One region of the Salinisphaera sp. T5B8 genome, then DNA from elsewhere that is predicted to be linked to it. Evidence: riboswitches for the same ligand, from Rfam matches in the RefSeq annotation. Region 1 holds a riboswitch; the other holds the start of a gene.
The links. A riboswitch is a leader RNA that binds a small molecule or an ion and turns the genes downstream of it on or off. The one in region 1 is predicted to bind glycine.

Region 1 (9,979 bases):
CATAGTCCTTGCCGAAGCGCTTGTCGCGCATCATCGACAGCGTCGTACCGTTGTCCAGGCCCTCGGCGCTGCAAAAACGCGAGTGCGCAAACGGCAGGTCGGCCGAAATCTGCAGCAATGCAATATTGTCCAACGCATCGGCCTCGGCATTGAAACGCTTGACCGACATTGCACAGGTCGGCGTGTCCATGCTCGGAAAAATATTGAAAATCTTGCGCTTGCCGGCGAATGTGTCGAGGCTGACGTCCTTGAGATCGGCCCCGGTCAGGCTGAAATCGGGCAGCGTGTCGCCCGGTGCGGGCAGGCGGCCTTCGACATCGATCGGATTGCCTTTGAGCGTAATCTGCTGGGTCATGAGGTGTCCTTTAACAAACGTGAATAATCGGCGAATCGCTTCGTGTCAGGCCGCGTCCGCCTGTTCGGCGAGCACCGTGCGCAAGGCCTGGGCATAGGCATCCAGGTCGGCCTCGGTCTTGGTTTCGGTGGCACAGACGAGCACGGTGTCTTGCAGTCCGTCGTAGAAATCGGCCAGCGCCAGACCGCCGAATATGCCGCGCTCGGCCAGCGCATCGAGCACGCGCTGGGCATTCGCCGGCAGGCGGAGCACGGTTTCGTGAAAGGCCGCGCTGTCGAAAACGCGTTCCACGCCGTCGATCGCGGTAAGTCGTTGCACCAACGCGCGTGTATTGGCGATACAGGTCGCGGCGGTGTTTTCCAGCCCCGTCGCGCCCAGCAGGCTCATATGGATGGTGGCCGCGGTTACCAGCAGGCCCTGATTGGTACAGATATTGGAGGTCGCCTTGGAGCGGCGAATATGTTGCTCGCGCGGCTGAAGGGTCAGTACATAGCCCGTGCGACCGTCCATGTCCTGCGTTCGCCCGACCACGCGCCCCGGCATCTGGCGGACATGCTTCTTGCGACAGCACAGAATGCCGAAATACGGTCCGCCGGAGGCCAGCGGCGCACCCAGCGGCTGGCCTTCGCCGACCACGATATCCGCGCCCTCGCCCGTGCCCCAGCGGCCCGGCTCCTTGAGTACGGCCAGCGCAAGCGGGTTGATCACGCCGATAGTCAGCGCACCATTGGCCTGGGCCCAGTCGGTGAGCGTGTCCACGTCTTCGAGCACACCGAAGAAATTGGGCTGGGGGATCACCAGCGCGGTCACGTCTTCGCCGGCCCAGCGTTCCAGATCGGCGCTGTCGATACGACCGGTGCCCGGTTCATAGGCGACGGTTTCGAACACGATGCCCTGATTCGCACAGATATTGCGCGCGACCTGGCGATAGAACGGGTGCATGCTCGCCGGCATGAGAATACGGGCCGATTTGGACTTGCGATTGGCGCGCACCGCCATCAGCACTGCCTCGGCCAGCGCCGATGCGCCGTCGTAGAGCGAGGCATTGGCCACATCCATGCCGGTCAGCCCGGTCATCATGGTCTGGTATTCGTAGACCACCTGGAGCGTGCCCTGGCTGGCTTCCGGCTGATACGGCGTATACGCGCTATAGAATTCGCCGCGCGTGGTCAGCTCCCACACCGCAGCCGGAATATGATGCTCGTAGGCCCCGGCACCGATGAAGCACAGGCCACCCGCATCGCGTGCCGCGCGTTCCTGCATCAACCGGCTGACCGCCTGTTCGCTCGCTCTCGGCGGGATCGAATCCAGGCTGACATCGCGCAGGCGCGGGTCGATCTCGTCGAACAGATCGTCGATCGTGTCCACGCCGATGGTGGCCAGCATCGACTGGATATCGTCTTCGGTATGCGGAATGAAGGGCATGAATCCTCGCAGAACGTAATACGCGGGCACAGCGGCACCGACGCCGGGCAATACCGGCGCCAGTGCGAGCGCCGCTAGTCTTCCTCTTCTTCGACGATGCCTTCGTAGGCATCGGCATCCAGCAGTTTTTCGACTTGTTCGGAATCGGATACCGTCATCTTGAACAACCAGCCTTCGCCGAAGGGATCTTCGTTGACCAGTTCCGGCGAATCCTCGAGCTGTTCGTTGATTTCGGCGATCTCGCCATCGAGCGGGGCATAGATATCCGATGCCGCCTTGACCGATTCGACCACGGCCACGGCATCACCGGCACCGACCTTGGTCCCGGCCTCGGGCAGTTCGACGAACACCAGATCGCCCAGCGACGACTGGGCATAGTCGGTGATACCGACCGTGCAGGTGCCATCGCCGTCGTAATCGATCCATTCGTGGGTCTTGGTATAGGACAGATCCTTGGGTACTTCGCTCATGGGGCTCCCTTGCAGCAGATTCGCGCGGTGCGCGCTATGTTTTGGTGGATAAAGGCTACTGAGAAACGGGCTCAGTCGTCGATACGGCGCTTGCCGTGGCGCACGAAGGGATAGCGCACGATGCGCGCGCGCTGCCACTTGCCGCGCAGACACACCTCGACGCTTTCTTCCCAATCGGCCGGTACCCGCGCGAGCGCGATCGAGCACGACAAGGTGGGTGAATAGCTGCCACTGGTGATTTCGCCTTCGGCTTCTTTTTCGTCGACATCGCTGTCGGCGGCCCGTACCGCGGTTTCGCTGCGCATCACGCCGCGGCCTTCCAGCACCAGCCCGACGAGCTTCTCGCCGACGCCCTCGGCGCGCATGTGCTCGAGCGCCGAACGGCCGACGAAATCCCGTTCTTCGGGCTCGAATGCCACCGTCCAGCCCAGGCCGGATTCCAGCGGCGTGTGGTCCTCGTCCATATCCTGGCCGTAAAGATTCAGCCCGGCTTCCAGGCGCAGGGTGTCGCGCGCGCCCAGGCCGATCGGCGCTACACCCTTGCCGCGTAGCGTTTTCCAGGCATTGACGGCCTCCTCGGCCGGCAACACGAGTTCGAAACCGTCCTCGCCGGTATAGCCGGTGCGCCCGATCGAGCGATCATCCTGGGTCGCGACCCGAAACGGCTTGAGCTTGAGCGCGGCGGCCTTGAAATCGTCGTCGAAGAGCTCGGCGGCAATATCGCGCCCGCGCGGGCCCTGCACCGCGATGATGGCCAGATCCTGGCGGTGATTGATCGCCACGTCGTAGTCGCGCGCCTGGCTGTCGATCCAGGCCAGATCCTTTTCCGTCGTCGCGGCATTGACCACGATGCGATACAGGTTGCCACTCAGGTGATAGACGATGAGATCGTCGATCACCCCACCGCGGGTGTTGAGCATGCAGGTATAAAGCGCGCGGCCGGACTCGTCGATCTTGGCGACGTCATTGGCCAGCAGCCGACGCAGGAATTCGCGTGCCTCGGCGCCGCTGATATCGACCACTGCCATATGCGAGACGTCGAACATGCCCGCGCTTTCGCGCACGGCATTGTGTTCCGAAATCTGGGAGCCGTAGTCGATCGGCATATCCCAGCCGGCGAAGTCCACGAGCTTGGCGCCGTCGGCGACATGCGCGTCGTAAAGCGGGGTTCGTTTGGCCATGACAATCTCTTTGCAGATGAATCAACAGAACACGGGCCGGCCCGGGCTTTCGCCTGCCGCCCCTCTGTCCTGGCACCTGAGAGATTCGCCCCTTCGGTGAGCCGGACTGTCGCCGGCTGCTCTCCAGAGTCGATCAAGCTGGCGTATAAACGCCCGCATGCACGTGGTTCGGGTACCTGAGCGTTTCCGGGCGGAAATTTGCGCCTTCGGTGACGAGCGACTGCCCGTTCTCTCCCACGCGGTTATTGACCGTGCCCTCGACTATACCGGCGACATCGACACAGGCCAAGCGCCAACCGCGAGGCCCCACTTACCTGCAAAATACAGCAGATTTTTCGACTACTGCAGCAACCGCGGGCCGTTGGCGGATAACCCTACGGCGTGATGAATCATGATCTGGCGAATCGGCGCGAGATTAGCCGCGATCCCGATTGCGCTCTGGCGCAGCGTGCGCAGCAACGGATTGGCACTGCCGTAAACGCGTTTGAAGGCATCGGTCGTGCCCAGCATCATCAGATTCTCGGCCATGCGTGCGCGCTGATAGCGGCGCAGATAGGTCATGTCGCCGGCATCGCGATTCGCCGCGCGCCCCGCCTCGAGCGCTTCGACCATGCCCGCCACGTCGAGAAGGCCGAGGTTGACCCCCTGACCTGCCATCGGGTGAACCACATGCGCCGCATCGCCGGCCAGGGCCACACGCGGGCGACAATATTCGCGTGCATGCTGGAGCTTGAGCGGGAACGAGGCACGCTTGTCCATATGCTGGATTTCGCCCAGTACGCCCCCGCTGGCCTCGGTCAGCCGCGCGCAGAATGTGTCGTGGTCGAGTTCAGCCAGCTCTGCGGCCAGTGCATCGTCGGCATGCCAGGCCAGCGAACAGCGACCGTCCGACAGCGGCAAAAACGCCACGGGCCCGGTTTCGGTGAAACGCTGCCAGGCGATATGGCGATGATGACGTTCCGGAGTCACCGTGCCCACGGTACAGCGCTGACCGTAGGGCCAGCCGGTGGTTTCGATACCCGCGGCCGCGCGCACCGGCGAATTCGCACCTTCCGCGCCGACCACCAGGGCCGCGCTCACGACCGTGCCGTCGTCGAGACGTAGGCGCGCGGCATCGCTGTCGATGGCCAGGCTTTCCATCTTGGCCGGACAATAGATATCGACATCGGTCAGCGCCTGCCAGGCGCTGTCGACGATCAGATTGTTCTCGACGATATGCCCGAGTTCCGGCAGACCGACCGCGGTATGTTCCAAGAACAGCTCGCTCGCGCCGCCGGCCTCCCAGACCTTCATGCCGGTAAATGCACAACAGCGGCGGCGCTCGACCGAGGCCCACAGACCAAGATTTTCGAGTACACGACGCGTACCCGGCGCGATGGCCGACACACGCAGTTCGTAGTCTTCACCCAGCTCGAAACGCGAGGGACGCTTGGCTTCCACGAGCGCGACCGAGAAATCGGCACGCGAAAGGGCCACGGCGAGCACGGCGCCCACCATGCCGCCACCGACAATGGCGATATCGTAACGGGGGCTTTGCTTGCTCATGAATTGGCCTCGCGAAGACGTGCCGGCGCCAGGGCCAGACCCATGCTGCGCCGGGCCATATCGTCACGAATCGACGGCAACAGCGACAGGCCGAACAAGCCCGCGCCGCGCGCGTGATCGAGCATGGGAATACGGTTGGAGAACAAACGCACAATCGCGTCGGTGAAATTGGCCACGCGATGCTGGTCGGGTCGGCGGGCCTCGGCCCAGCCGGTGAGCAGATCGGCATCGCCGGGATCGAAATCGGCATCGCCCGCCACGCGCTCGCGCAGCATCGCCGCGAGCAGCAACGCATCGCGAATCGCCAGATTAAAGCCCTGCGCGGCGGCCGGATGTAGCGCATGGCCGGCATTGCCGATCAGCACGGCCCGCTCGACCGCGGCGCGGTCGCACAGCACGCGCGCCAGGGGATAACTGCCACGCGGGCCGGCCAGCTTGAGCGTACCCAGGCGCTGGCCGAATGCCGCTTGCAAAGCGTCGATGAATTCGTCTTCGCTGACCGCGCACATCTGCTCGGCGCGTTCGCTGGGCAACGTCCAAACCGCCGCACAGCTGGCACGGGCACAGGGCAACAGGGCCACCGGGCCGTCCGGGGTGAAGCGTTCGTAGGCAACGCCGCCGTGTGCGCGTTCGGGCTCCACGAACGTCACGATCGCGCGCTGGCGATAATCGTCGGTACGCGCGCCGATACCCAGCGCGCCGCGCACCGAGGATTGCGCGCCATCGGCGCCGACCAGCAGCCGTGTACTCAAGGTGTGAGCCGTACCGTCCGGCCCCGTGCAACGCAATTCGATCCGCTCGCCGTCCGCGTCGCGCTCAAGCGACTCGAAACGCGCCGGCGCGACCACATCGACCTGGTCCATACGCGCCAGGCGTGCACGCAATACCTCGATCATGGTGACGTTGTGCAGCACATAGCCCAGGGCCGACAGATCGTAATCCGCGGCATTCACGCGCACGCTGCCGAAGCGGCCCTGCTGGGATACATGCAAGCGCTTGATCGGGGCGGCGTCGTGAGCCATATCGGCCCACAGATCCAGCTCTTCGAACATCGCCCGGGTGCCGGCCGCGATCGCGGTGGTACGGGCTTTCATGTTCTCGTCGGCCGGGGCATCGAAGGCCACCGCTTCGACCAAGGCAATCTTCAGGCCGGTATCGGCCAACGCGCAGGCGAATGTCGCCCCGGCCAGCCCGCCGCCGACCACGGCGATATCGTAGTCGCGGCTCACGGGGTTTCGCTCCGATAGGGTTTGGCCATGAGTGCCTCGATCTCGTCGGCGTCCTTGGGCACATCGGCCGTGAGCACGTCACAGCCGGTTTCGGTAATCACGATATCGTCCTCGATGCGAATGCCGATATTGGCAAACCGCGAGGTGGGGTTGTCATCGGCGCGGACATACAGCCCAGGTTCGACGGTCAACACCATGCCCGGTTCGAGCGCTCGCCATTCGCCATCGATTTTATAATCGCCCACATCGTGTACGTCCATGCCCAGCCAATGGCTGGTGCCGTGCATGAAATAGGCGCGATAGCTTTCCTCGGCGATGGCGTCGTCCACGCTGCCCGCGAGCAAGCCCACCTCGATCAGCCCGGCCACGAGTACATGCAGCGCGGCCTGATGGACCGCATTCATCGGCGCGCCCGGCCTGGCGGCCTCGATCGCCGCCCGGTTGGCCGCAAGCACGATGTCGTAGAGCTCGCGCTGCGCCTCGGAGAAGCGCCCGTTGACCGGAAAGGTGCGGGTGATATCGCCCGCATAGCCGCGATATTCCGCGCCTGCGTCGATGAGCACCAGATCGCCATCGGCCATGGGCGCGCTGTTTTCGATGTAGTGCAGCACACAGGCGTTTTCGCCGGCGCCGACGATCGTGGGATAGGCCCAGTGCATGCCATCGCTTTCGAAGGTGTAATGCAGCACGGCGGCCAGCTGATACTCATACATGCCGGGACGTACCGCCTGCATGGCGGCACTATGCGCCCGCGCGGAGGTCGCGGCGGCCTGACGCATGAGCGCGACCTCCGCGGCCGATTTGCGCAAGCGCATCTCGTGAAGTACTGGCTCGAGCACAGCCAGCTCACAAGGCGGCACGCCGCCGCGGCCCTGGCTGCGTAGCGCCGACAGGTGATCGAGCACGCTCTGTTCGAATTCCGGATGCGTACCGAGGGTGAGATAGAGCTTTCGGCGGCCGTCGAGCAAACGGTCGATCCAGTCCTCGAATTCATCGATGGCGAAGGCGCGATCGGCGCCGTAATCGGCCATCGCGCCCTCCGGGCCGGCGCGCCGGCCAATCCAGACTTCCTGCTCGGCATTGCGCGCGCGGCAGAACAGCAGGTAGTCGCCGGCGTCGAAACCCGGCGCGATCACGGCAATGGCCTCCGGCTCGAGAAAGCCGGTCAGATACCGGAAGTCGCTGTTCGGCCGGTAGGGGTAATCGACATCGTTATTGCGATTGCGCTCGGGCGTGGCAGCAATCATCGCCACACCATCGCTACCCACAATCTCCGCCAGGCGTGCGCGGCGCGCGGCATGGAGCGCCGGATCGTCGCGATGCTGCAGCTGTGATTGATCTCTCATCCGGTCCCTCATCAAAGCCTTGTCACGAAAACAGCCTGGCCCGGGCGCTGCGCTTACCCGCGCACCCTTAATGCAGCGATTCGCGCCGCGTGGGGCCTTCGCGCTTGGGCTGAAGTTCGAGAAATACCATCTGCACGCCCACCCGCACGTATTCCACCAGCTCGGCGTAGTCCGCCTCGGCGGATTCGTGGTCGGCATCTTCGGCGGTCAGCCCCGCACGCGAAAGTTCGGTGAGGTCGTTGACCACCTCACGCACCTCGCCCGAGAGGCTGTTGATCTCGAAACTGCCGTCCGCGCTCAGGCCATAGAGAAAGCCGGCACACCAGCGCGCCAACGCCTGCACGCGGCGCTCGAGATCGACATCGTCGCCCGGCAATAAGGGCGTGAAACTCAGATCGGGATCGAACAGACCTTCCAGCGTCATTTCGCGCAGCGCGGCGAGCGCGCCTTCGATCTTGTCGTTCTTGACGTCCTCGACCGCGCGCGTGGCGCTGATTTCGTTATCGATACATAACATGCCGGTGAGCGTGCCGTGCACCTCACCGGGCGTCTGTACCGATTCGGCCTGGGTCAGGCCCACCTGCAGGGCGTCGAAGATACTGTTCTGACTCGTGCCTTGGCTCATATCGCGCAACTCGTTTGCAATACGCCATGGTAGCAAAGCCGCGTATTGACCCAGCGCACAAGCGCGCCTGCGCGAGTGTGCTTGGCGGGTTAACGCCTGGGTCGCGCGCCTTAAGCGGTCAGGCGCTATGCAGCCCCAGGCAGCAGAAATAGACGAGGTTATAAAAGGCGTGCACGCTCACCGGCGACCACAGCCGCGCATGGCGTTCCCAGAGCACGCCGAACACAAGGGCAGGACAAAAGGTGGCCAGCGCCCAGGCTGGCGGATGGGCGAGCAGATGCGCGCCAGCAAACAGCGCGGCAGTCAGCAGGTTGGCCGCGCTCAGCGCCCCCCAACGGGCGCGGCTACGCGTACGCAGCCAATCGTGCACACCCAGCCGGAACACGATCTCTTCGAGCCAAGGCAGTACCAGTACGGCCATGACAAAAACCTGGGTGCCCGGCCAGCGCAACGCGAATTGCGCGGGCGTCACCAGCGTGATCAGCCAGAGCGCGGGCACGACGGCGACAAGCGCCGCCGCATACACCGGGTCGCGCCCGGGCGATCGCGTTGCCGGCTCAGACGAGCCGACGACGGCGACACACCCCGAACGCGCCCATCGCGAGCAGCAAGGCCCAGAGCGGGTCGAAACGACCTTCGCCCGTCAATGTACAGCCGCCACCGCTACCACCATCATCGCCACCGCCCGAACTCGCGGAACCGCCGCCGGCCGGCTCGCTGACCGGCTCGCTCGGCGCTTCCTCGGTGGGCTCTTGCGGATCGGCGATGGCCTGATCGGCCTCGTCGGGGCAACGCGCGCCGTTGGCCAGCGTCCAGCCGATATCCTCCAGCACGCAGGTGGTCAGACCGATGCCATTGGCGACATCGTCGTTACCGGTGGCAAAGGGTTCCATGATCTGGTCCGGATCGAGCGATATATCCCAATGCGAGATCGAACTGCCGGGTCTCACCGTCGACGGTGCATAGAGCATTACCCGGCCTTCGTTGAGGCCATCGGTGAGAATGCTGGCGGCGCGGCTACCGGTATTGATATCGCTCCAGACCACGTTCGGGCCGTTGGTCAGCGATTCGGCGCGCTGTTCGTCGTTCAGCTCGGTCCACAGTGGATCGCCGGCAAAGGACAGATCCTGGATCAGGCTGCTGTAGATATCCGGAAACCTGGCGGTGCCACCGCTAACCTGCGGAAACTGGCCGGCTTGCGATTCGGCGCTGTCGGTCAGTGCCACCAGCGATACGAACCCCACGCCATGGGTGAGTTCGTGCTCGACGGTACTCACGAAACTCGGACGGCCGGCCGGCGTGGCGCCGTCGGTGCCGTAATACCAGCGCGTCCCGCCCAGACAATCGGTGCCCTCGTCGAGATTGGGATTGAAGGTTGCCCGAATATCGTTGTCGGTATCGGCCACACGCGCACCGAGCAGGGCATTGGCCAGCGGCAGCGGATAGAACACATCGCGCCGAGCGCGCGAGGCCTGGGTGAAATTGGCGACATAGCTGATTGGCCCGGCCGCGCCCAGGGTCGCGCTGTTGCGCTCGCAGGTCAGCGCGGCGTTAAAGCCCGCGACGATGCGAATCGGCACGCTGCTGTCGATACGACTGCCGAGAATATCAGCCGCGTACTCGAAAGCGATCCGTCGCTGAGCGCCCAGCGTCAGCCCGGTGTTGCCGCCTTCCGGAGCGACCGGGGTGGGATCATTGAACCCGCTGTCGGCGTCATCGCTGACCACGAGCACCATATCCGCGGCCTGAGCTGTACCGAACAACAGCGCGAGGCTGATGCTCGCCATACCGACTAACGATTGT
Region 2 (9,979 bases), on a different contig from region 1:
GCCATCGACGATCACCAGCGCGAGGTCGAAGGGTGAATCCTCGGCGTCGGCCGTGTCGTCGAGCCGCTTGCGCGAGTCCTCATCCAGCCGCCGACCCAGATCCGGGCGTTGCAGATACTCGGTGCGATCGCTAGCCTGGCTGTGTAGCCGAAGCGGCGCGTCGATTTCGAGCGTGTCGGTAAGCTGCTCGCTAAGCGCGGCCACATCCAGCGGCCAATGGACGGCGTCCTTGGCCTGCGCATGGGCGAGCTGGAATTCGAGCATGCGCTGAGTGGGCAGGCTGATGCCGGCGCGCCCGAGACCGATACGGGCATCGGTGAATGCACGTAGCCCCTGCCAGGGGTTATCGACCACGCCGATGTCGTCGCCTGCCGCGGCTGACCTGTCGGCCGGTGTCGACGGCTTGCGATCGCTCATGAGCCGGTCTCCGGCAGCCGCTCCAGCGAACGCGCGAACGACTGAGGCAAGCGCTCGGACAGGCGATGCGAATCGCCGTCGCGCACGATTTCCATGTGTTTGAGCCAGGCCTCGAACTCGGGCGCGGGTTTGAGGCCGAGCGCGCGGCGTACATAGAGCGCATCGTGGAACGAGGTGGTCTGATAATTGAGCATGATGTCGTCGGAGCCGGGAATACCCATCACGAAATTGCAGCCGGCCACGCCCAGCAGCGTGAGCAGGTTGTCCATATCGTTCTGGTCGGCTTCGGCATGGTTGGTGTAGCACACGTCGCAGCCCATCGGCACACCCAGCAACTTGCCGCAGAAATGATCTTCCAGGCCCGCGCGAATGATTTCCTTGCCGTCGAACAGATATTCCGGACCGATGAAACCGACCACGGTATTGACCAGTAACGGCTTGAACTCGCGCGCCACGGCATAGGCACGCGCCTCGCAGGTCTGCTGGTCGAGGCCGTGGTGGGCATCCGCCGACAGCGAACTGCCCTGCCCGGTTTCGAAATACATGACGTTATCGCCCACGCTGCCGCGATTGAGCGACAGCGCCGCATCGCGCGCCTCGGCCAGTTCAGCCAGGCCGAAACCAAAGCCGCGATTGGTGGCTTCGGTGCCACCGATCGACTGAAATACCAGATCCACCGGCGCGCCCTGCTCGATCGCTTCCAGCGTGTTCGTGACATGGGTGAGCACGCACGACTGGGTGGGAATTTCGTATTTGCGGATCACCGCATCGAGCATGTGCAACAGCTTGACCGACTGGGCGACGTTATCCGTGGCCGGGTTGATACCAATCACAGCATCGCCGTTGCCATAGAGCAGCCCATCGAAAATACTGGCCGCGATCCCGGTCAGATCATCGGTGGGATGATTCGGCTGCAGGCGAGTCGACAAATGCCCCGCCAGGCCGATGGTGTTGCGAAACGCACTGCGCACCCGGCACTTGCGTGCGACCAGAATCAAGTCCTGGTTGCGCATGATCTTGCTCACGGCCGCCGCCATTTCCGGCGTAATCCCCGGTCGTAGGGCGTCGAGCACCTCGGGCGTGGCCTCGTCGCTGAGCAGCCAGTTGCGAAAATCGCCTACCGTAAAGCTCGAAATCGTTTCGAACGCCTGACGATCGTGGCGATCAACGATCAACCGCGTGATTTCGTCCTCCTCGTAGGGCACCAGCAGGTCTTCGAGAAACGTCGCCAACGGCAGATCCGCCAGCGCCATCTGGGCGACGACCCGCTGTTCGGCCGATTCCGCGATAACACCCGCCAGCCGATCGCCCGATCGCGCCGGCGTTGCCTTAGCCATGAGCTCGGCCAGGCTGTCGAAGCGATAGGTTCGCTCACCCAGGGTATAGCGATAGTTGCCACTCATCTCGCTCGCACCTCCGTCGTCGCGTAAGCGACGCCATGCGGTTGCCGACGGCGCTCAGCATGTATCAGCCCGTACCGGGCTCGGGCTCGCGATTTGAATATGACACAGGCCATGGCCCGTGCACAGCAAGATACATTCCAGCTTTGAGGCAAGCTCTGCACAACCTCTCGCCCTGACCTGCCAACAAGGCAGGCGCCGCACTTGGCTGCTTTGGCGCACACGCATGTAAGGCCGCGAACGCGATCCGCGAGCGGTTATTCAGCGCTTGCTTAAGCGAACATCGCCTTCAATCAACGCACTGTAATCGTGCGGTGACCGCGGCACAGCGCGCGTCTGTCGTCAGTGGCGGCTACGACCGGCGCCGGCGCTTTGCATCTGTTCGCTGGCCTGCTCGCGCAGGCTGCCCACTTCCTTGAGGGTGCGCACGACCGCATCGATGCGCGCCTGCGGCCATTGCCGCACGTAGTCCGGCACGGCGCCGCCACTGGCTTTCATATCGCGGTCGACGGCCAGTGCATCCGGCAGGTGTCGTTCAAAGCGCTCGATATCGGGCAGCACCTGCACGAGTTCCTCGCGCGGCAGTGCGATACCGCCGATATCGATATGCGTGGGGGTATTCGAACTCATGAGTCTGTGCCCTCGGGTCGCCGCAACTGCGAATCACCCTGCGGGCTATGTCGAATCTTTCAAGCGCGCCGCTATGTCAGTCGCCTGTCGGCTTGGCGCGACGCTTGCCCGGTTTTGCCTTGGCCGCCTTGGCTTTGGTCTTGCCCGCTTTCTTCGCCCTGGGTTTGGATTTGGGTTTGGGTTTGCGGCGCCCGGCGGGCGGGGCCGGCGGCGCGTCGTGCGCACGCGTGATCGCGAGCTGGCGCCCGGCGACCCACACCGTCTTGAGATGGGCGAAGATATCCTCGGGCATGCCCTTGGGCAGATCGACCAGGCTGAAGTCGTCGCGGATATCGATACGCCCGATATGGGCGCTATCCACACCGGCCTCGTTGGCGATCGCGCCGACGATATTGCGCGGCTCCACACCGTGGCTGCGTCCGACCTCGATACGAAAGGTTTCCAGATCGCCATCGCCGAAGGATTGCTGGCGCGACGCACCCTTGTTCGCACTCTTGGGGGTCTGCGCTCCCATATCGCGCGGGCCTGCACCACGATCGGGCTTGCCGGGCTTGAGCATGAGCGGCTCGTCGCCCTGGGCGAGATACGCCAGCGCGGCGGCCAGTTCTTCGGGGTCGACATTGTGCTCGCCGCGGTATTCGTCGAGCAGTTCGCGAAACGGCGCCAGGTTGCCTTCGGCCAGCGTGACCGAAATACGTTGCTTGAAACGGGTGATGCGTTGTTCGTTGACCTCGGCGATGCTGGGCAGGTCCATCGGCTCGATGGCCTGACGCGTGGCTCGCTCAATCGCCTTGAACAGGCGTTTTTCGCGCATGGTCACGAACAGGATGGCATCACCTTCGCGCCCGGCCCGGCCCGTGCGCCCGATACGATGCACATAGGCCTCGGTATCGTGCGGAATATCGAAATTGATCACATGGCTGATGCGTTCCACATCCAGCCCGCGCGCGGCCACGTCGGTGGCTACGATGATATCCAGCTGGCCGTTCTTGAGCTTGGCGACCGTGCGCTCGCGCTGGTTCTGGGCGATATCGCCGTTGAGCGCCGCGCAGGCATAACCGCGGGCCGACAGCCGCTCGGCGAGCTCATCGGTGGATTTCTTGGTACGCGCGAATACGATCATCGCGTCGAAGGGCTCGGCTTCGAGCAGACGCGTGAGTGCGTCGAGTTTGCTGGTGCCGCCACCCACGATCCAGTAACGCTGGCGGATGTTGACCGCCGTCGTGGTCTTGGCCTGGATGGTGATTTCCTGCGGCTCGCGCAGGTGCGTCTTGGCGATACGCCGGATCGCACTCGGCATGGTGGCCGAAAATAGTGCGACCTGGCGCTCGGCCGGGGTCTGTTCGAAGATCCATTCCACGTCTTCGATAAAGCCCATGCGCAGCATTTCATCGGCTTCGTCGAGCACCATCCAGTCGAGCGCGTCGAGCTTGAGCGTACCGCGCTTGAGATGATCCATCACCCGACCCGGCGTGCCTACCACCACATGCACGCCGCGCTTGAGCGCAGCCAGCTGTGGGCCATAGCCCTGGCCACCATAGATCGGCAGCACATGAAAACCCGGGATATGCGCGGCATAGCGCTGAAAGGCCTCGGCCACCTGGATGGTGAGCTCACGCGTGGGCGTGAGTACCAGCGCCTGCGGTGCCTTGCCGGCCCGCCCGGTCAGCCCGGAGAGAATGGGCAGCGCGAAGGCCGCCGTCTTGCCGGTGCCGGTCTGAGCCTGGCCCAGCACGTCCTTGCCGGCCAGCAACGGCGGAATGGTCGCCGCCTGAATGGGCGACGGCGTCTCGTAGCCGACATCGGCGAGGGCCGCCATGACGGCATCGGAGAGCGCCAGATCGCTGAAGGCGACCTGGGCGGATTCGTTTTCATTAGGGGTGGACATGCACAGCCTGGCAGGCACGGGCGCTCAGCTGCGCCCGAAAAAACACTGCGCCGGAATGGCGCGGACGCTCATTCTACCCGTTATTCACAGTCGTCGGTCCCCGTTTTTCCGACGCGGTATCGTCGATGATGGCGGCAACGGAGTCCGCGGTCAGCGCCGACAGCGTCCAGCCCAAATGGCCGTGCCCGGTGTTGTAGAACACGTTCGGCGCCTTTCCGCCGCCCACGCGCGGCATCATGTTCGGCATCATCGGGCGCAGACCGGCCCAGGGGATGACCTGGCGCGTTTTCACGTCGGGAAAGCACTGCTTGACCCAATCCACCAGCGGCTCGATCCGATCCGCCCGGATATCGCGGTTGAACCCGTTGAACTCGGCGGTGCCGGCCACGCGCAGACGATCTGCGCCCAGGCGCGCACACACGAGCTTGGTTTCATCGTCGAGCAGACTGACTTCGGGCGCGGCCTGTTGCGAGGCCTCGTCTTCCAGATCGACGGTAATCGAATAGCCCTTGACCGGATACACGTTCACGCGATCGCCCAGCTGCGCAGCAATGTCGCGGCTGCCGGTACCCGCACACACCACCACGCCGTCGAACTCGAGCGTGACCCGGTCCTCGGGCGTGTCGTTGTCGCAGGCCGCGATGGTGACCTGCTGCCCATCGGATTGAACGCTTTCGACACTGTGGTTGTAGTGAAAGCGTACGCCCTGTGCCTGTGCGGCCCGCGCCAGGCCCTGGGTGAATTTGTGAATATCGCCGCTGGAATCGCTTTCGGTAAAGAAGCCGCCGTAATACTCGCCCGCCAGCGCGGGTTCGATCGCCCGCATTTCTTCCGGGGTGACCGGCTGGCGCTCCAGGCCGCCTTCGGCGAGCAGGCGCGACACCTTCTCGGCATGGCGATAGCCGGCGCGATTGCGATAGATATGCAGAATGCCCTTGCGCTTGACATCGAAATCGATGTTCTCGCGCTCGGCCCAGGAAAACAGAAACTCACGCGCCTCGATCGCCATGCGCGCGGTTTCGGTGGTGTTGCGGCCGTACTGCGGGATCGCGGCGATGAACTCCAGAAACCACGACAATTTGTGCCAGGACGGTTTCGGGTTGACCAGCAACGGGGCATCGTTGCGAAACATCCACTTCATGCCCTTGAAGACCATGGGCCAGTGGTTCCAGACCTCGGCGTTGGAAGCAGAAAGCTGACCGCCATTGGCGAAGGAGGTCTCCATCGCCGCATAGCGATTGCGGTCGAACAGCGTGACCTCGTAACCGCGCTGAACGAGTGCGTAGGCCGTGGTGACCCCGGTGATGCCCCCGCCGATAATTGCAATATGATTCATGAGCGTCTATCCGATAGCGTCGTGCGTGAAAACCTGCCGCGTGGCAGGCGCCGCCCCTTCCGTCACTGAACCTGAGAGATTCACCCGCGCGTCGATGGCCCGCGGGCTTGCTCCTTCGGTGCACGCCGGCCGGTTACGGCTGCGCGACTCTTCGGATATGGGCGCGATAACGGTCCCTGATGCCTGAGAGTTTCCGGGGCGGTTGCTCCTTCGGCGCCGGCTTTACGCCGGTCTCTCCCGCTATTGCGTGAATGTATGAATAGGTGTCGAATCCGGTATCGGCACGCCAACGCCCAGCCTCTGTGCGTGATCGATGCCGATGTTTTGTCCAAGATACCATGAGCAATCGCCATGCCAATACCGTCGACCCTGCGCCGCGCCCGCGATACGGTCGAATTCGAAACCGCCGAGCGCTGCGCGATACGCGAAATCTCCAATACGCCGGATGATCCGGCCCTCTCCATCGCCCGGGCCCGGGTGGCGCCCGGCGTGACCACGGCCTGGCATCGTCTGCGAGACACCGCCGAACGCTATCTGATCGTTTCCGGCCAGGGCGTGGTGGAAGTCGGCGAGCGCCTGCGCGAAACCGTGGCGGCCGGCGACGTGGTGTCGATCGCGCCGGACACCGCCCAGCGGATTCACAACAACGGCGATTGCGATCTGATCTTCTATGCCATCTGTACGCCGCGTTTTACGCCAGACTGCTACGAAGCACTCTAGCGCGCCCACCGCGTGAGTACTGATTCAGCCGACCACCCGATTGCGGCCTTCGGCCTTGGCTTGATAGAGGCGCCGATCGGCCTTTGCGAACAGGCTTCTGAAGTCCATGCCATCGCGCCCGAGTTCGGCAATGCCGATACTGGCTGATAACGGAATATCCTTGCCGCGATAGCGAAACGGCCGGTCATGAACCAGATCGCACAGGTCCTGGGCGATCTGTCGGGCGTGCGCGATATCCGCCCCCGATAACAGGATGCCGAATTCCTCGCCGCCAAGACGGCCCGCGATATCGGTCTGGCGAATACGGCTGGCAAGCAGCTCTGCCACGAAACATAGCGCCATATCACCCGCGTCGTGGCCGTAGTCGTCGTTGACGCGCTTGAAATGGTCGAGATCGACGACGAGCATCGCCAGCGGTATTTTCTGGCGCAGATAGCGCTGGCGCTCGCGCGCGAACACATCACGAAAACGCGAGCGGTTAGCCAGCCCGGTCAAAGGATCGGCCAGCGCCAATGCACGCAGTTCGGACTCCGTCTTTTCGCGACTGGCCTCGTAGATATACGAAAACCCGAGCGTGGAGGCGGTACACAGCACGATATTGACGACGCTCAGATAACCCGGCCAGCCATCCCACAAGCCGTAACGATAGACAAAGATTCCCCCGGCGCAGCTGATAAACAGCAACGCCACCCAGAGCCCCTGCCATCGGCCCAACAGCAGATGCGACAGTAGCGGTACCAGAAAAACCCATACGAAAACCGCGATGCCGTTCTGCTTGGCCAGCAGCGAAAGCATCATGACAAAGAAAAACGGCACCACGAAGATCAGGTTGTTGATCGGTGCGCGGCCGGTTTCGTGGATCACATAAAGCAGCAACGCGGCATAGGCCACCAGGCACAGTTCGGCCACGGCCAACCAGCGCGCATCCAGATAGAAGTGCAGCAAGGCATAGCCGAATACCGCCGTGCAGGTAAACCACAGCAGCGCCGTCAACACCGTCTGCTGATACGGGCGAACATCGGGAAAATGATCGCGCTTGGGAAAAAGACTTTTCATGGAATGTGCCGCGGCCCCGCTATGGCCAACCCCACATCCGCCAGCGCGCCTTCCCCCGAGAACCCGTTATTCATACGCTTGTCGTGTACCCAGCCGCCGTGCGGCGCTACGAAATTACGCGCACCGCATGTGCGCACGCCCCTTCGCTTGGAAATTTCCGGTGTTTGATCTTTCGCGATCGTGCGCGTTTCGTATCAACCGCCCGCTCTCGTTATAAATTGAAAACCGGCGCGTGTCGATGACCCGGCGCAAGTCTCGAACGGCCTTTCGGGGTGGCTATCGGCGCACGCAAATATATCTGCAATTGCCTAGTGCCAATCCCGAACATGCATAGCGCGTCATATTCGCCATGCCCGGGCCCCAAGACCGAATACGCGCTCACCGATGGCGGGCCGCCAACGACGGTATCGACACGGCCCAGGCGCGCGTACCGGCACCGGCGCCCGCCGCACGGTGTACAGTGAGCGGCCCAGGCACGACCTCGTCCTCTTAATGATTAGCGCCGCCGAAGCCCGTGAACGACTGAAACTGGGTAACCGGCAATTCGTCGACAACATCCAGAATTCGGACACCTTGAGCCGACACGCCCGGCCTGCCGAACTCGTGCTCAGGCAAAGCCCGTTTGCGATCGTGCTCGGCTGTTCGGATGCGCGTGTGCCGGCCGAGATCGTGTTCAACCAGGGTCTGGGCGATCTGTTCGTGATTCGCGTGGCCGGCAATATCGTGGCGCCCTCACAGATCGGCAGTATCGAATTCGCGGCCGGAAAGTTCGGCACGCCGCTCGTGGTGGTACTCGGCCACACCCAGTGCGGCGCGATCACCGCCACGCTCGACGAACTGCAGCGGCCCACCGAAAACCAGTCGCGCAACCTGCGTTCGATCGTCGATCGCGTGCGGCCATCGGTGGCAAAACTGCTCGACAGCGAGCTCGCCGAGGACCGACATGCGCTCATTCATGCGGCTGTGCGGGCCAATGTCGCGCGCTCGGTTAAGCGTCTGTCGCATGGCTCGGACATTCTCGAACAACTCATTGCGGACAGGCGCCTGGAAATCGTCGGCGCCGAATATGCCGTCGAAACCGGCGAAGTTCGATTCCTGGAGGATGTCGAGTCGCCCTAGCGCGGCATACGGCGCCGCGCCGGCGATGCGCCTGACCACGAGCGGGCCACTCAAGCGATCAGTCGTTCAACGTTTCCAGCGCGGCTACGAAGCGCGAAACACAGGCATCGACGTCGTAGAGCTTGTCGAGGCCGAACAGGCCGATCCGAAACGACTGGAAATCCTCGCCCTCGCCGCACATCAACGGCACCCCAGCCGCGATCTGTACGCCCGCTTCGGCGAAGCGCGCCCCGGACTGGATCCGGGCATCGCGGGTATAGCTCACCACGACGCCGGAGGCCTGAAAACCCGGCGCGGCGACGCTGTCGAAGCCATGTGTCTGCAAGGCATCGCGTATGCCACGGCCGAGCGCGAACTGGCGCTCGCGCGCGGTTTCGAAACCCAGCGCCCGCGTTTCTTCCATCATCGCTAACAAACGCGTGAGACCGTCGGTTGGCATGGTTGCATGATAGGCATGACCGCCGCCCTCGTAGGTTTCCATGATCTGGAGCCACTTGCGCAAATCGCAGGCATAGCTGCTGCTGGTCGTGTTCTCGATCCGTTCGCGGGCATGTTCACTGAGCATGACCATGGCGCAGCACGGCGAGGCACTCCAGCCTTTTTGTGGTGCGCTGATGAGAATATCTATACCACAGGCCTGCATATCGACCCAGTGCGTACCCGAGGCAATACAATCGAGCACGAACAGCCCGCCGTAGGCATGCACCGCCTCGCCGACGGCCTGCAGATAATCGTCGGGCAACAGCATGCCCGCCGAGGTTTCGACATGGGGCGCGAAGACCACGGCCGGGCGCTCGGCCTCGATGGTCGCCACCACGTCGGCGATCGCCGCGGGAGCAAACGGTGCCTGCGGCGCGTCGTATTCCCGTACCGCGCTGAGCACGGTCGTGGATTCGGGAATCACGCCCATATCCAGGATCTGGCTCCAGCGATAGCTGAACCAGCCGTTGCGGATGACCAGACAATGCGCGCCATGGGCAAACTGGCGTGCCACGGCCTCCATACCGAAGGTACCGCTGCCGGGCACGATCACCGCCGAATGGGCGTTGTATACCTGCTTGAGCACCCCGGACACGCCGGTAAGCACCTGCTTGAAGCGCGCCGACATATGATTGAGGGCACGGTCGGTATACACGACCGAATATTCCAGCAAGCCATCGGGGTCGACGGTTGAGCGCGCCTGCGTCATGGCGAATATCCTGTTTTTACTGCCTTGTGGCCGCTACTGTCGCATAAAACGAACCGCAAAAACCGGCCGATCGAAGGGTATTCTAGGCACACTCATTTGCCGAACGCATGCGCTGCGGCATGCGTGCTGGATATCGTTGTGAACCTGCTGGCTCATCTGCTGATTGCCGAATATACGCATACCTCTTTTGCCGGCCAGATTCTCGGCGACGAGATCAAGGGCCG

Region 2: it holds a riboswitch for glycine, as region 1 does, so the genes downstream of both, T5B8_RS10170 (D-amino acid dehydrogenase) here and gcvT (glycine cleavage system aminomethyltransferase GcvT) in region 1, are expected to answer to the same signal.

What each region holds. Positions count from the first base shown of each region.
Region 1 covers NZ_APNG01000005.1:103,074-113,052, reverse strand. Annotated here, with positions in the region: gene tpx (thiol peroxidase) at 1-355, opposite strand, end outside; gene gcvPA (aminomethyl-transferring glycine dehydrogenase subunit GcvPA) at 401-1,780, opposite strand; gene gcvH (glycine cleavage system protein GcvH) at 1,855-2,250, opposite strand; gene gcvT (glycine cleavage system aminomethyltransferase GcvT) at 2,322-3,431, opposite strand; glycine riboswitch at 3,486-3,568, opposite strand; glycine riboswitch at 3,586-3,678, opposite strand; gene T5B8_RS06220 (UbiH/UbiF/VisC/COQ6 family ubiquinone biosynthesis hydroxylase) at 3,771-4,976, opposite strand; gene ubiH (2-octaprenyl-6-methoxyphenyl hydroxylase) at 4,973-6,205, opposite strand; gene pepP (Xaa-Pro aminopeptidase) at 6,202-7,551, opposite strand; gene T5B8_RS06205 (UPF0149 family protein) at 7,619-8,176, opposite strand; gene mrtJ (JDVT-CTERM system glutamic-type intramembrane protease MrtJ) at 8,295-8,702, opposite strand; gene T5B8_RS06195 (JDVT-CTERM domain-containing protein) at 8,734-9,963, opposite strand; gene T5B8_RS06190 (post-PEP-CTERM-1 domain-containing protein) at 9,969-9,979, opposite strand, start outside.
Region 2 covers NZ_APNG01000009.1:156,635-166,613, forward strand. Annotated here, with positions in the region: gene eutC (ethanolamine ammonia-lyase subunit EutC) at 1-417, opposite strand, end outside; gene T5B8_RS10155 (ethanolamine ammonia-lyase subunit EutB) at 414-1,820, opposite strand; gene T5B8_RS10160 (hypothetical protein) at 2,160-2,447, opposite strand; gene T5B8_RS10165 (DEAD/DEAH box helicase) at 2,524-4,335, opposite strand; gene T5B8_RS10170 (D-amino acid dehydrogenase) at 4,409-5,671, opposite strand; glycine riboswitch at 5,832-5,921, opposite strand; gene T5B8_RS10175 (cupin domain-containing protein) at 6,023-6,391, shown strand; gene T5B8_RS10180 (GGDEF domain-containing protein) at 6,416-7,447, opposite strand; gene T5B8_RS10185 (carbonic anhydrase) at 7,940-8,566, shown strand; gene T5B8_RS10190 (aminotransferase class V-fold PLP-dependent enzyme) at 8,625-9,755, opposite strand; gene T5B8_RS10195 (acyl carrier protein phosphodiesterase) at 9,894-9,979, shown strand, end outside.